DNA from 2 places in the Arthrobacter sp. StoSoilA2 genome. Region 2 is predicted to be linked to the other one. Evidence: riboswitches for the same ligand, from Rfam matches in the RefSeq annotation. Region 2 holds a riboswitch; the other holds the start of a gene.
The links. A riboswitch is a leader RNA that binds a small molecule or an ion and turns the genes downstream of it on or off. The one in region 2 is predicted to bind S-adenosylmethionine.
Positions count from the first base shown of each region.

Region 1: linked by a shared signal. The riboswitch ahead of LDN82_RS14560 (aminotransferase class V-fold PLP-dependent enzyme) and the one ahead of LDN82_RS07540 (homoserine O-acetyltransferase) in region 2 are both predicted to bind S-adenosylmethionine.

Region 1 covers NZ_AP024643.1:3,201,431-3,209,096, reverse strand. The annotation lists gene LDN82_RS14575 (MFS transporter) at 1-1,061, shown strand, start outside; gene LDN82_RS14570 (metal-dependent transcriptional regulator) at 1,080-1,793, opposite strand; gene LDN82_RS14565 (class I SAM-dependent methyltransferase) at 1,803-2,624, opposite strand; gene LDN82_RS14560 (aminotransferase class V-fold PLP-dependent enzyme) at 2,728-4,137, opposite strand; SAM riboswitch class IV at 4,169-4,282, opposite strand; gene hisN (histidinol-phosphatase) at 4,464-5,276, opposite strand; gene rsgA (ribosome small subunit-dependent GTPase A) at 5,331-6,446, opposite strand; gene aroA (3-phosphoshikimate 1-carboxyvinyltransferase) at 6,449-7,666, opposite strand, start outside.
Region 2 covers NZ_AP024643.1:1,641,266-1,648,931, forward strand. The annotation lists gene LDN82_RS07515 (DeoR/GlpR family DNA-binding transcription regulator) at 1-579, shown strand, start outside; gene LDN82_RS07520 (histidine phosphatase family protein) at 621-1,277, opposite strand; gene LDN82_RS07525 (type II CAAX endopeptidase family protein) at 1,390-2,157, shown strand; gene LDN82_RS07530 (VOC family protein) at 2,318-2,956, opposite strand; gene LDN82_RS07535 (bifunctional o-acetylhomoserine/o-acetylserine sulfhydrylase) at 3,144-4,499, shown strand; SAM riboswitch class IV at 4,651-4,765, shown strand; gene LDN82_RS07540 (homoserine O-acetyltransferase) at 4,780-5,901, shown strand; gene LDN82_RS07545 (hypothetical protein) at 5,908-6,309, opposite strand; gene LDN82_RS07550 (winged helix DNA-binding domain-containing protein) at 6,353-7,492, opposite strand; gene LDN82_RS07555 (SGNH/GDSL hydrolase family protein) at 7,522-7,666, opposite strand, start outside.

The DNA.
Region 1 (7,666 bases), 1.6 Mb from region 2:
TTACGTCCTTCTCAGGACCTTCCCAGTCCAAAGCGATTGGCCAATGGTCGGGCTGGACGAGTGCTGCCGCAATCGTCGGTCCGCTCATTGGCGGCGTCTCGGTGGACATGTTGTCATGGCGTGTGATCTTCTTCATCAACGTCATTCCCGCCGTCGCGATTTGGCCTCTGCTCGCGGGGCTTCGGGCGTCGGACGTGGCCAGGGACAAGAGCAAGGGAATCGACTACCTCGGCGCTGTCCTGGCCATGATCGGACTAGGTGGTCCCGTCTACGCCTTCATAGAACAGGGCCGGATGGGATGGATGAGCGTCCAGGTGTGGCTGCCGCTCCTGGCCGGTGTGGCGGCGATGGTGTTGTTCCTGGTCCACGAGGCGAGGACCAGGGAGCCGATGTTGCCGTTGAGGCTCTTTGCCATAAGGAACTTTGGGTGGGGCAACCTTGCCACGCTCGCGATTTACGGTGGGATATCGCTGGGATTCTTCGTCCTGGGCATCTATCTCCAGCAGGTTGGAGGGATGGGGGCTACCATCGCGGGAATTGCTTTGCTCCCGGCGACCGTCATCCTGATGCTGACGGCGTCCTACTTCGGTGGGCTGGCAGGAAAATATGGTCCGCGATGGTTCATGACCGTGGGGCCGCTGCTATGCGCTGTGGGCTTTCTGATGTCCCTCTCCGTCCAGGAGCCACTGAACTACTGGACCCAGGTGCTTCCGGGGCAGATCGTCTTTGGCGTGGGACTCACCACCCTCGTCGCGCCACTCACCGCAGCGATTCTGGGAGCGGTGCCCCAGGAAGAGGCCGGGATTGGTTCGGCCGTCAACAACGCCGTGGCCCGTATTGCAGGCCTCATCTGCATTGCCTTTGCCGGCCTGATCGTTGGTCCGGTGTTCACACGGCAAGGTTTGTACAATGCCTTGATTGTCACGGCGGCATTGTTCGTCATCGGGGCGGTGGCGTCCGCCGTCGGGATCCGCAACCCACAGCCCGAAGCGGCAGCTACCGTTGACAGCGCCACGGATACTGCGTCCGACGACGGCGGCTCGGCCAGCCAGCGTAGCTAGCCCAGGCGGCGCATCGGGTCAGCGCGCGGGAAGCACGCAGCCTTCGTGGACTTCGGCGCTTTGGACCCAAAGTGCCGCTGTAACTTCATCCGCGAGATCAAATTCGCGCCGTTGGGCTCCGCTGCCGATCCGAACCACCAAGGCTCCGCCGAATGGTTTGCGTCCCACCACCTCAACAGGAGCGTCCAAGGTAATCTCTTCCGACGCGAGATACCGAAGAAGATCAGGATTTTCGTCGCTGATCCGCGTGATGCGGCCTGAGTGGCCTTCGTCCAACTCGATCATGCGGTACGCGTGAGGGAGCTCCACGGATCCGTCAGCCGAGGGAATGGGGTCACCGTGAGGATCCCGCAGGGGGTGGCCAAGCTTGGCGGCCATGCGCTCGATGAACGTATCGGACACCGCGTGTTCCAACATCTCAGCTTCATCGTGGACTTCATCCCAGCTGTAACCGAGTTCGTCCACGAGGTATGTCTCAATGAGGCGGTGGCGCCGGACCATGGACAGCGCCAGCCGCATGCCCTCCGGAGTCAGCCTGATGGCGCTGTAGGGTTGGTGGTCCACCAAGCCCTGGTCCTTGAGCTTGCGGACCATTTCAGACACCGAGGAATTGGCAACGCCAAGCCGCAGGGCAAGCTGCGAGGACGTAATTGGTTTGTCCTGCCACTCCGTATATGAGTAGATGACCTTGACGTAGTCCTCGATCGAGGAGGAGGGCGTACTGGTCTTCACACACCAAGCCTACAGTGGCGGGGCGCCGTGGATCTTGCGGGCCCGCCAGGTAGTCGTCACGTACGGCAATCCCAGTCGTTGGCCAGGGGCATGGCCGAGATGATCGTAGAGGTACCACGCCAGGTTGCCCATGACCTTTGCGCGGGTGGCTTCATTGGCGCGGAGGTAGTAGCTGCGCGATTTCGTGAGCTCCATGATGTCCTCCGGAGACACGGCGTCCTCCCAGTTGGTGAGATGGCTCTCCAAGTCCGTGAATTCCGGTCCGATAACTGGCCGGAAGCCGGGCTTGTGCACATCTCCGGCGTGCATGATGCGTGATAGCCGATGGACCCAGGGCACAGAGGTGTCCAGTTGGTTCCATACCAGGCCAAGAACTCCGTGGGGGCGAAGGATGCGGGCGATCTCCGTGCTGGCCTTGAGCGGGTCACACCAGTGCCAGGCCTGGGCAACGCTGACGACGTCGAATGCTGAGTCCGCCAGCCCTGTTGCCTCGGCCGTACCCTCCAACGCCTGAACGCCGGGATAGGACTTTCGAAGTTGCTCCAGCATGTCTGTGGAAGGATCGACGGCGGCCACCTGCAGGCCGCGTTCCACGAGCAGTGCCGTGAATTTTCCTGTGCCTGCACCAATATCCGCGGCGGACTTCGCTCCAGGAGGAAGAAGCCAAACCACTGAGTCTGCGGGGTAGCCGGGCCGAACGCGATCGTAGTGTTCGCCGCCGTCCTGGAAGCTCTGGCCCAGTTCGTGGCGGCGCGTGGCATGCAGCTTGGGACCACCTGGCCTGGCAGCGCTGCCGGAAACACTTCCGCCGGAAACGCTACGGGAAGGCACGGCCACGCACAGACTCCTTTACCGCGAACGCCGGTTACCCTACGAATTTACCGCACAGTACGTGTACATCAGCAACCGTGCTGTTTCAGTCAATAGTGCTGTGTCAGTCAATAGTGCAGGGTGCAGCCCCTGCGGTGCCCGGCGTGTTTGGCGCCCATTCCGGGTAGCTGCGGTGGTCGTTTGCCGGCACCCAGCGGCCTTCGTCCACTACATAGTCCCAGCCGAGACCCGTGCGCTTGAGTTCCTCGATACCAGCCAGCAGCCGCGTGGCATCCTCCAGGCGGGAGCCCACGCCGAAGCTGGCTCGCAGTGAGCCGGATGGGAGGCCCAGCCGCTTGAGGAGGGGATGGGCGCAGAAGCGGCCGTCACGAAGTCCTACACCGTGTTCGGCGGCGAGGTAGGCGGCGACCAGTCCGGCGTCGAATCCTTCCACCGAGAAATTGACCACGCCGATGGTGTCCTCGGAGTCGCTGAAGATCCGGTGGACCGTCACGCCGTCGATTGCTTCAAGTCCCTGTACGAGGTAGGAGCGGATTCCAGCTTCATGGGCATGCCAGGCATCCTGATCCAAGCCGGCGAGCACCTGCGTCGCGCGGGCCAACGTTGCCGCACCCAGGACATTGGGGGAGCCGCCCTCGTGGCGGGCGGGACCTGAGGCCCAGCTGACCGAGTCCAGGCGCGCCTCACGAACAGCGCCTCCGCCAGCAAGGTGGGGAGTACCGGCGTCGAGCCAGTCGGGACGGCCCACAACGACGCCGGCGCCGAACGGAGCGTAGAGCTTATGGCCGGAGAACACGATGTAGTCGACGTCTGCGGCGGCGATGTTGATGCGGCGGTGGGGGGCAAGCTGCGCGGCGTCCACCACAATCCTGGCACCGTATTCGTGTGCAAGTGATGCGAGTTCGGCGATCGGCAGGATTTCACCGGTCACGTTCGAGGCACCGGTGACCGCCAGCAGAGATACGCCGCCTTGGCTGAGTTCCTCGCGGAGCCTGGCCAGCGTAGCGGTCAGTGTCGAAGCAGCTACGACACTGCGATGAGGGACGCCCTGCCAGGGAAGGAGATTGGCATGGTGTTCGATGTCCAGGTAAAGGACCTCGCCGGTTGGCTTTCCGTCCAGTTGCGGGAGGCAGCCCGCCAGCAGGTTCAGCGAGTCCGTGGTGTTCCGGGTGAAGATGACGGAATCATCCGGACGGCCGCCGACGAATTCGCGGACGATATCGCGGGAGTTCTCGTAGACCGAGGTGCTGATCTGGGAAGCGTAGCCCGCGCCGCGGTGGACACTGGCGTAGTAGGGGAGGATCTCGTTGAGATATGCAGAAACGATGGTCAACGCGGGAGCGGATGCTCCGTAGTCGAGGTTGGCGTAGCGGACGTGGCCACCCTGGATCAGGGGAGCTTGCAGCTCCGCGCCTGTGACGGCGGCCAGGGGCCTGCCCGCAGCGGCTTCGTGCGCTGCTTCTTCGACCGCAAGGGACGGCAGAACGGTGGAGTTGAACGTAGCAGTGCTCATGGGACCTCACTCAAGAGGGACCCCCTATGGGGATCCGCGCTTGCCGTATCCGTTCCGGACCGGCCAGGTCGTCACCCGGGGCACCCCACCGCGAATGGAGGGTTGCCGGCCAGCAAACCGGGGTTTAGCGCTGGCACTCGTGACCTGTAAAGAGGTTAGGCCACGCATCTGGCCTGCTCCAAAGTCGCTTCGCTTTGTTAAGCAGAATGTTACGAAGGGTCCGGAAACCGGGTTTTGGGCGAAGAAAAGACGGCGGATGCCCCGAAAAGGAGGCTTCCGCCGTCGAAAATTCTATACTCAGCCGGTTGGCCTGTTGGTCCGCCGGGTCAGAGGAGGTCATCCAATGCGGGGTTTAGCCGCTTGAGGACCTCCGAATGGAGGATGGAGTTGGTGGCCAGGGCGTTGCCGCCGAAGGGGCCGTCCTCGCCTTCCAATGAGGTGAAGCGGCCGCCGGCTTCCGTCACGATGGGAACCAGTGCTGCCATGTCGTAAAGATTCAGCTCTGGCTCGCAGGCGATGTCAACAGCCCCCTCGGCTACCAGGCAATAGGACCAAAAGTCGCCATAGGCGCGGGTGCGCCAGATGTCTTCCGTCAACCCCAGGAACTCGTCCAGATTGCCGCGTTGCTTCCAACCGGAGAGGCTGGAATATGACATTGAAGCATCGGCCAACCGCGAAACGTTGGACACCCTGAGCCGGGTGGCTGATGCCAGGGAGCGGCCCATGTAGGCGCCCATGTCCTTTGCTGCCCACCAACGCTTGCCCAGCGCGGGGGCGCTGACAACTCCAACGACGGGCTCGCCTTCGTCAACGAGCGCGATCAGGGTAGCCCACACGGGAACGCCCCGAACAAAGTTCTTGGTGCCGTCGATGGGGTCGATGATCCAACGCCGGGAGCCGTGGCCGCTGCTGCCGAACTCCTCGCCGAGGACGGCGTCACGGGGGCGCGAGCGCGACAATTGGCCGCGGATGGCTTCTTCCGCAGCCTTGTCGGCATCCGTCACGGGCGTGAGGTCAGGCTTGGTCTCGACCTGCAGATCCAAGGCCTTGAAGCGGTCCATGGTTTGGGCGTCCACGGAATCCGCCAGCACGTGGGCCAGTCGCAGGTCGTCGTTGTAGCTGGAAACGGGTTGGGTCATGCCACCAAACTATCGTGAAACGTTCCCTGCGGTTGGATCGCCTTGCGCCGACACTTAGTTGACCGTACCCAATTCCTTGGTCTCTTTCGCTTCCAAACGCGGGTCCGCGCCCAGCAGCCGCCGGAGCGAAGACAAACGGGCCACTCCGGAAGGACCCGCGTGTCCCTCGTTCACCCAGGCATCAAGTCCGCAATTGATGGCGCCGGCATCGTGCTTGCAACCGCGTTCACAAGCTTCTGTGCCCGGTTCCAGGTCGGGGAAGGAATGCAGGATGCGGTCGGGGTCCACGTGCGCCAGTCCGAAGGAGCGGATACCGGGGGTATCGATGATCCAGCTACCCGGTGGGGCGTCTGCCAGCTTCAGGGCCAACGCCGAAGACGACGTGTGCCGGCCCCGCCCGGTGACGGCGTTGACACCACCGGTAGCCCGTTCGGCTCCAGTCAGGGCATTGACCATGGTGGACTTGCCGACGCCCGAATGGCCCAGCATGACAGTGACTTTTCCATCAAGGTGGGCCCGCAATTCGGCAACGGCGCGGCTGTCCAGCCTCGCGGACAGTCCGTCGTCGGAGCGGGCGTCAATACCGGACGCTTCATCATCTGCCGTACGGCTGATGATGATCGGGAAGTCCAGGCTGAGATAGTTCGATAACAGCTCCGCAGGATCCTTGACATCTGCTTTGGTGACAAGCAGCAGCGGCTCGATCCCGGCGTCGTAGGCTGCAACCAAAGCACGGTCAATAAAGCCCGTCCGGGGCTCCGGATTGGCCGCGGCGACCACCACCACAAGTTGGTCTGCGTTGGCCACCACCACTCTTTCGATGGGGTCGGTATCATCAGCGCTGCGCCGCAGCAGCGTCTTGCGCTCCTCTATGCGGACCAGCCGCGCGAGGGTATCCGGCTCTCCCGATACATCGCCCACCAAGGCGACGAAATCGCCGGGGACGACGGGGTTTCGTCGCAGTTCACGCGCGCGTGCAGCGATGATAATGCGTTCATCGGAGGAGTCTTCTCCAACGATGGCGGTGTAGCGCCCGCGGTCCACCGTGATGATCCGGCCAATGACCGCGTCGTCATGACTGGGGCGGTCTTTGGTGCGGGGCCTTGAGCCTTTTTTGTTCGGACGGATCCGGACGTCGGATTCGTCCCAGGAGCGTGCGTCGCGGCCCATGGTCAGTTGCTGGCCTCACTGGTGACGGTTTCGTCCTTGCCCGTGCCCTGCTGCAGCATGGCCTCCCACATCTGCGGAAATTCGGGCATCGTCTTGGAGGTGGTAGCAATATCTTCCACCTGGACGCCCTCAACGGCGAGCCCCAAAATAGCGCCGGCCGTAGCCATGCGGTGGTCGGCGTAGCTGTGTACGACGCCGGGGTGCAGCGTGGCCGGGCGGATGATCAGGCCGTCAGCTGTTTCTTCTGCGTCTCCGCCGAGCCGATTGATTTCAGCGGCCAGCGCGGCGAGCCGATCGGTTTCATGGCCACGGAGGTGCGCGATGCCGGTCAGCCGTGAAGGGCCTGTGGCCAGTGCGCACAGCGCAGCGACCGTGGGCGCGAGCTCACTGGTTTCGTCGAAGTCGGCGCCTTTGATTTCCGGGCCGCCCTTAACCGTGAGAGTGCCGTTTTCGAGTGTCACCGTGGCACCCATCTCAACCAGGATGGACCGCCAAAGATCACCCACCTGGGTGGTCTGGGTGGGCCAGTTGGGGATCCGGACGGTTCCGCGGGTTGCCAGGGCTGCGGCAAGGAACGGGCCGGCGTTGGAAAGGTCCTGTTCGATCCGCTGGTCGAAGGCGTGGATGGGGCCAGGCGCGACCCGCCAGTGGTTGGGTACCGAATCGTCCACCTTGACGCCCACTCCGCGAAGGACGGAAACGGTCATATTGATGTGGTCCAGGCTGGGGACAGGCTTGCCGACGTGTTCCAGGTGCAGGCCTTCGGTGAATCTGGCGCCTACAAGCAGCAAGGCCGAAACGAACTGGGACGATGCGCTGGCATCGATCACCAGGTGGCCGCCCCGAACCTCGCCAGTGCCATCCACAGAGAAGGGAAGGGCCGACGGCGTCCTTCCGCCTTCGGTGGCGACAGGAACTCCGAGGGCGAGCAGCGCTTCGATGATGGTTCCCATGGGCCGCTTACGGGCATGGGGATCGCCGTCGAACGTGGTTGGACCATTGCGTAGCGCAGCTAAAGGTGGAACGAAGCGCATAACCGTACCGGCAAGGCCGCAATCGATGGCAGTCTCCGCACCCGAAGCCGAAGGATCCATGGGCGTGATCTCAAGGTCCGGTCCATAATCACCGTCGCCGGGTACCTCGGTGACGGTGGCACCCAGTTGCCTGAGCGCCTGAATCATAAGGACGGAATCGCGGGAGTGAAGGGGGGCCCGCAGGCG
Region 2 (7,666 bases):
GACGACCACGCCCTGGCCAAGCAGGAGATCGCCCAGGCGGCATCGGCCCTGATCCGCCCCGGAGCCGTGATCGGCTTGAGCGGGGGAACCACCAACACGGCGCTGGCGCAGCTGTTGTCCACCCGTGAGGACCTCAACGCACCGTCCAACAGGCCAACCCTCACGGTGGTGACCAACGCGATCAACATTGCCTCGCAGCTCGCCGTTCGTCCGAACATCAAGATCATGGTTACCGGAGGCATCCTGAATCCGCGTTCCTACGAGCTCGTGGGGCCCTACACCGACGTGATCATGCAGAAGGTTGCCCTGGACATTGCGTTCATTGGGGTCAACGGTGTTGACCCGGACCTCGGCCCCACGATCACCGATGAAGGCGAGGCCATGGTGAATACCGTCATGGCGCGCCGGGCCACTGAATCCTACGTGGTGGCTGACTCCTCGAAAGTAGGTCGCCGCTCCTTTGCGGCCATGGCAGGGTATGACTTCCGGCACCTCATCACGGACGCCGGGATCAGCGCTGAAGATAAGGCCGCGTTTGAAGCCAAGGGCACGGAAGTTATCGTCGCACCTGCCAACTAACCGGTCCTGCAACCAACCGGTCCCGTAACCAGCCGTTTCCGCTAGAAACGCATTCTCGGCGCGTGAAGCACTGAATCGTCAACATCCCTTGGCACCCACTGGCTGAACGGTTTGTCCAGGCTGTACTGGCCGTCGTCGGTCCTTACCAACGTTCGGAGTTCGGCGTTGTCCGGGTTGTTCAGCGATTCGAAATACTCAACAGTCCAGTGGAACCAGCGCATGCAGAACAGCCTCATGGTCAGTCCATGAGTGACTAATAGGGTATTTGGGGCATACGTCGGCTTTTCCCAATGGCGGTAAAGGGTCTCCATGAACGAGGACACGCGGTCGTAGACATCCGAGCCTGACTCGCCCTCGCGGAACCTGTAGAAGAAGTGGCCGTAAAGGTTGCGCAGCTCCTTCTGGTCCTCGATCTCCCCGGCAATCTGAAAGTTGGCCCAGTCCTGCTCACGGAGCCTGGGTTCTTCGATGACGCGCTCGATCAGCGGTCCCAGGTCCAACGCCTCAAGAGTCTGGTACGCCCGCAAATAGGGGGAGACATAAACACAGACCTGCTCGCCGTCGAGCTTCCGCCGAAGGGCTTCGCCCGCTATCCGGGCCTGTTCAATTCCGGGTTCGGTCAGCGGAATGCGGTAGTCCGGCACACGGTTGTAGATTGACGTGTCGGCATTCGCGGCCGACTGGCCGTGCCGGATCATGAAGATTCTCCCTGGGGCACTCATCCCACCAAGCATAGGGTCTGCCTACGGATGGAGCGGGAACGTGCACAGTTCACGGCAAAGTGGCAGGAACTGCAGGCAAGATAGGTACATGCTCCTTGCTTCCCGCCGCCGCCTGCGCGCCGAAGTACTCATCGTACTGGGCCTGTCTTTGGGCCAATCAGCTGTGTATTCCGTGGTGCAGCTCCTGGACAAGATGACGCGGGCGCCGCTGTCCGAGGCAACCTCCACTCTTAACAGGTCCCAAAGCACCCGCGAGTACTTCGACCTCACGTATCAACTGTTGGACATTGTCTTCGCTTTGGTGCCGGTGGTCCTGGTGTTCTATTTCCTGTCATCGCATGCCCAGGGTGGGCGGGAAGGCGCAAGTGGCTTTGCCCGGCTGGGGTTCAACTTCGCACGCCCCGGCAAGGACCTTTTGCACGGATTGGGACTCGCGGCAGTCATTGGCATCCCGTCACTTGGCTTGTACGCGGCCGGCCGTGCCCTGGGAATCACCACCGCCATTGTGCCCAGCGGCCTGGAGGCTTACTGGTGGACAGTGCCTGTGTTGATTCTCTCCGCGATTCGCCACGCGATCGTTGAGGAAGTGATCGTCGTGGGATACCTCATGGACCGTTTCGGAAAATTCGGTTGGAGCACGCCGCTGGCCATTGTCGTGAGCGCGGCCCTTCGCGGCAGCTACCACTTGTATCAAGGCTTCGGGCCGTTCATCGGCAACTTCGCCATGGGCTTGGTCTTCGCCTGGATCTATACCAAGACGAAGCGGGTGATGCCTTTGGTCATTGCGCATGCGCTGCTGGACATCGTCGCGTTCGTTGGCTTCAGCCTCTTCGGCAAGGCGATAGGCCTGGGCTAGACAGCCGTGGAGCCAGGGCACCGTTAAAGAGAAATTCGGCCGCCATCGGTGGGTGACGTCGTTGGCACCCGCTGATGGCGGCCGAAGCTTGACCGGACACACTGGACCTGTGACCCAACATGCTGGACTGGAGGGGACCAGGCCCCAGGGAAGGTGTGCGTCAGATGGTGACGGCGCCGGATGCGGTTTCGAAAGTGACGGACATGATGCCAGGCGTACCGTGCGGGGCCATCCACTGGACAGCGACGTCCTCAAGCGGCTTCTCGACGGGCTCGCCCAGCCATTCGGTAACGCGTTCCGCCGAGCCTGCAATGGTGAGGCTGGACATCTTGACGTCACTCTCATAGACCTTGGACGGGTGCAGTGAGGGATCGCCCTCCCACTTGAGCAGGTAAGGCACCTGGGGATCGGCGATCAAGCCGAGAATGCCGATCTGCTGCCATACGAGTTCGCGGCCATCCGGGAACTTGCGGTTGCCCGGAACTGCGGACCGGCCGAGGCGTTCCTCGAAGGGGGCGAGGTCGTCAACGGCGACGCACCAGCCCATCCAACCGCCGCCTGCCGCCGAGCGTGCGCGGACTGCCTGGCCAAAGGGTGCCTTGTCGGAAGCAGGGTGGTCCAGGACCTCTACGACTTCCAGGTATTTGTTATCCGCCAAGGGAATGATCATGTTCCGGGTACCGAAGCGCGGGTGCACTCCGCCCCGGACTGCGTCCACTCCCAGAGCTGCGGAAATTCGTTCGGTGGTGGCCAAAAGGCCATCTCGTTCACAAGCGTAAGAGACGTGATCCATGCGCATGGCTTCATCTTGGCACTTTGTGATCGGGGTCTCAGCTAAGGGAAGCCTTACTAACATGGGATGTTATTGTGCGCCGCCGGAACGCTTCACGCCGGGTCGCGTAAAGACTGAAAAATACTGCCTTCGTCACAAAGCTGTCCAAGTGTCCGGACGCTTCCTAGACTGGCTCCAGCCCACGCCTACAGCGATCAACGGCAAACCCGCGCGCCACGAAGAGGAGAACCCAATGTCCCAAGGATGGTCTTTCGAAACCCGCCAGATCCACGCAGGGCAGGAGCCCGACTCTGCCACGGGGGCGCGGTCGCTTCCGATCTACCAGACCACGTCCTTCGTTTTCCCGAGCGCAGAGTCCGCAGCCAACCGCTTTGCACTGGCCGAGCTCGCCCCGATCTACACGCGGATCGGCAACCCAACACAAGACGCCGTGGAGCAGCGGATCGCCAGCCTCGAAGGCGGGCTGGGCGCGTTGCTCCTTAGCTCAGGACAGGCCGCGGAAACCTTCGCTATCCTGAACATTGCCGAGGCCGGAGACCATGTCGTCGCGAGCCCCAGCCTCTACGGTGGCACCTACAACCTGCTGGCGCACACTCTGAAGAAGTTCGGCATCTCCGTGACGTTCGTGGAGGATCCGGACAACCTGGACCAGTGGCGGGACGCCGTGCAGCCCAACACCAAGCTGTTCTTCGGCGAGGTTGTGTCCAATCCGCGCCAGGACGTGCTGGACATCGAGGGTGTTTCACGCGCTGCGCACGAGGCTGGCGTGCCACTCATCGTGGATAACACGCTCTCAACCCCCTACCTCATCCGTCCCATCGAGTGGGGTGCGGACATCGTGGTGCACTCGGCTACCAAGTATCTGGGCGGCCACGGCGCGGCGATCGCCGGCGTGATCGTGGACTCCGGAAACTTTGATTTCGGCAAGGACCCGGAGCGCTTCCCCGGATTCAATACTCCGGACCCCAGCTACAACGGACTCGTTTACGCCCGGGACCTTGGCAAGGATGGCGCGCTCGGAGCCAACCTCTCCTACATTCTCAAGGCGCGCGTGCAGTTGCTGCGCGATCTGGGTTCGGCGGTTTCCCCGTTCAACGCCTTCCTCATCGCCCAGGGCCTGGAAACCCTGAGCCTGCGCGTCGAGCGTCACGTCTCGAACGCCACCAAAGTGGCTGAATGGCTGGAAGCCCATGACGACGTCGAATCGGTTGCCTTTGCGGGCCTGCCGTCCAGCCCTTGGTACGACCGCGGCCGTAAGTACGGGCCAAGGGGTACCGGTGCAGTGGTGGCATTCAACATCAAGGGTGGCGTCGAGGCCGGCAAGCGATTCGTGGACGGCCTGGAGTTGCACTCCCATGTTGCCAACATCGGTGACGTCCGCTCGCTGGTTATCCACCCGGCGTCGACTACCCACAGCCAGCTCACGGTCGAACAGCAGCTGGTTGCGGGCGTGAATCCAGGCCTTGTCCGCCTCTCCGTGGGAATAGAGCACGTGGACGACATTATTGCTGATCTTGAGGCCGGTTTCCGGGCTGCCAAAGGCGCTTAATCGCGCTGCTGGGGGAGCGGCCGCCCGCCGTCGAAAATTCGCCGGGCGGCCCTTCGCGGTGCGTGTTCCTGAACGAAGCGGCGCCAAACCGTCACACAGCTGTCACATTCTTCGCCAAGACAGCGGTATTTTTCCTAGACTCTACGTATTAGGTCATGAGTGCCAGCGACAGCCCCGGCTTGCTGGCCGGCAACCCTCCTCCGCGGTGGGGTGCCCCGGGTGAAGACCTGGCCTGTCGCACGCAAGGCGGCAGGCAAGCGCGAGGTTAGGTGTCAAAGGAATGACCATTACTGCTACAGCACCCCCCAAACCGGGCAAAGAAGACGGGACGGTCAAGTACGCCGGCGTAGGTTCACTGGAACTTGAAGCCGGCGGTTTTCTCCCGGATGTTGTGCTTGCCTACGAAACCTGGGGGCAGTTGAATGCGGATGCGTCCAACGCAGTCCTGGTTCAGCACGCACTGACGGGCAGCACGCATGTGGCCCGCGGTGCTACTGATGAGGAAGGCTGGTGGGAGCAACTCGTTGGTCCCGGCGCGACGATCGACACCAACCGGTTCTTCGTTATCTCCATCAACATTGTCGGCGGCTGTTACGGCAGCACGGGCCCATCGTCAGAGGCGCCGGACGGACGGCCCTGGGGATCCCGCTTCCCACTGATCACCTTGCGCGACAGCACGGTGGCTGAAGCCCGGCTCGCGGATGCCTTGGGGATCAAGGCATGGCACGCAGTCCTTGGCGGTTCCATGGGTGGGGCGCGGGCACTTGAGTGGGCGGTCACCTTCCCTGAGCGTGTTCAGCGGTGCGCGGTTATTTCTGTGGGCGCCTACAGCACAGCCGAGCAAATTGCTTTCGCCCAGTCGCAGACGCTCGCCATCCGCCAGGACCCGAACTTCAACAACGGCGATTACTACGGTGGACCAACTCCTGAGGCAGGCCTTGCCCTGGCCCGACGGATAGCGCACATCACGTACCGGTCAGCGCTGGAGCTTGATGTCCGCTTCGGCCGGGAAGCCCAGCACCAGGAGACGCCCCTGGCCGCTGCGGTCCTGGGGGAGCGTGGCCGCTACCAAGTGGAAAGCTACCTCGACCACCAAGGCACCAAGCTGGTGCGCCGGTTCGATGCGAACAGTTACATCGCCATCACCGAGGCGCTGATGTCCCACGACATCAGACGGGGCCGGGGCACCTTGAAGGAAGCCTTGGCTGCCGCCACTGCTGAATTCTTTGTGGCAGCCGTCGATTCCGACCGCCTCTATTTTCCGGCCCAGTCAGTGGAACTGGCGCAAAACCTGCCAGGCAATGTGCCCGTCCACGTGATCGAGGCCCCCATCGGCCACGATGGCTTCCTGACCGAAATCGGCCAACTATCGAAGCAGCTTCGCGAGGCCTTCTTCGCCTAAGCCGGCTCAGCCGTTCATGATGTCGCCGCGCTGCTTCATGTAATCCTCCATGGCAATTTCGCCGTTGCTGAACTTGAGGTCCAGTTCGGCCAGCTTGCGCGCGCGGAAGCCTTGCTGCTCAGAGCCGCGGTGGCTCGGAAACGTAGGTGAAGAAGCGTTCGACGCCGGTCCTGGCGGCGGTGGGGCATCGGCAGGGCGGATGGTGGTGGGCTGCGTGGGATAGCCCGGATAATTCGGCTGCGGGTAACCCGGTCCCGGAAGATTCTGCGGGGGATAGCCGGGGCCCGGATAATTCGGGCCCGGGAAATTGCGGTCCTGGAGCCGCCGCGCCCGGGACTTGTTGTACATGCGTATCCCCATGGGAATCAGCCACGAGCAGACGATGATCCAGAAGATCAGATTGTTCACGGTGCAGGCCTCCTAGGTCTTAACCCAGCTTAGTCCCGCAGTTTCACACCAGCTTTGTCTCCATGCCCAGGAACCTCCCGTAGCGTTCCACTTCTGCCTCCAAAGCTTGTTGTTCGGCTGTTGTGAGTGGCCTGTTCATTCTGATGTCGAGTTCGCAGATCCCACCCGAGAAGCTGTGGCGCCACCATCCGGTCAACCTGCCATCGAGCAACACCACGTGAATTGGAGCATCGCCCTCGGGGAAATAGGGCGCCCTGCCGCCGAGGTAGTGCCTCGATTGTGAATAGCCCATCACGTACTCGTCGTAGCACTGGATGAGATCGACACGGGGAAGTCCTGGCCCATCGTCACCTGGTGGGGGAGTCGCTGCAAGTGCCTCCACATCTTCTGCTGGCAAGTAGAAGTCCAAGCCGTCGACCGCCACGGTTGCCAAGGCGCCCGGAACGGACTCTTCAGCTACCTGCAAGCCAAGCCGTACATCCTTGATGGTCAGTCCGGACCACGCGGCACAGTCCTTGATGGTGGCAGGTCCCCGGCTGCTGAAGTACCGCAGGGCCAGCTGGCCCAAGGCCCATTCGCGGTCGCCGTCCTCCATCAGGGACGTATTGCCGTCGGGCACACGTTCCTCGAACAAGGCGTATGTCTGTTTCAGTGCACCCCCTGCAGAACGGACCGGGCTGCCGCTCACCAGGATTTTGCTGATCTCGGCGTGCATGAGGTGGTAAACGAAGCCAAGGCCTTTGCCGGGGAGCCCCGCCTTTTCCAGTATTCCGGCTAGTTCTTCGCGTGTTTTGTGGGCTCCACCGGCCACCGCTTCGGCAAGGATGTGCCCACTGCGGGCGGCTGCGTGCTCATCAACTCCCGCCTGCCGGTACATGCCCTTGTTGCCTTGATGAAGGCGATCTGCAGACAAACCCATCAACCAGCCGAGGTCGTCACGGTGCACAAAATGCCACGTCGGCCGCAGGATATGCGTCCGGAGGATCCTGCCGTCAGCCACCGCCTGCTCCACCTCATCGGCAGTGCTCCCGACCGCCCTTTGGGCGAGGCTCCACCTGGCATACGGAAATTCCTGCGACTGCACCGCCAGGAGGTTGCGCAGAACATCATCAACGTTTTCGCCGTAGGGAGCCCGCAGCTGCTGACGGCGCAGGCGCAGGGGGACAACATTGTTAGGCTGCATCGAATCCTCCCGGCCGCAGTCCCATCAGCTCAGCCGCGCGGCAGCATGGTGCCGTTGGGGCCGAAGACCGGTCCCGGCGTCGGGCGTTTGGGGGTAATGCCGTCACCGGAGGATCGATGCCGCAACCTGCGGATAACCCACGGAACAAAGTACTCGCGGGCCCACACCAGATCC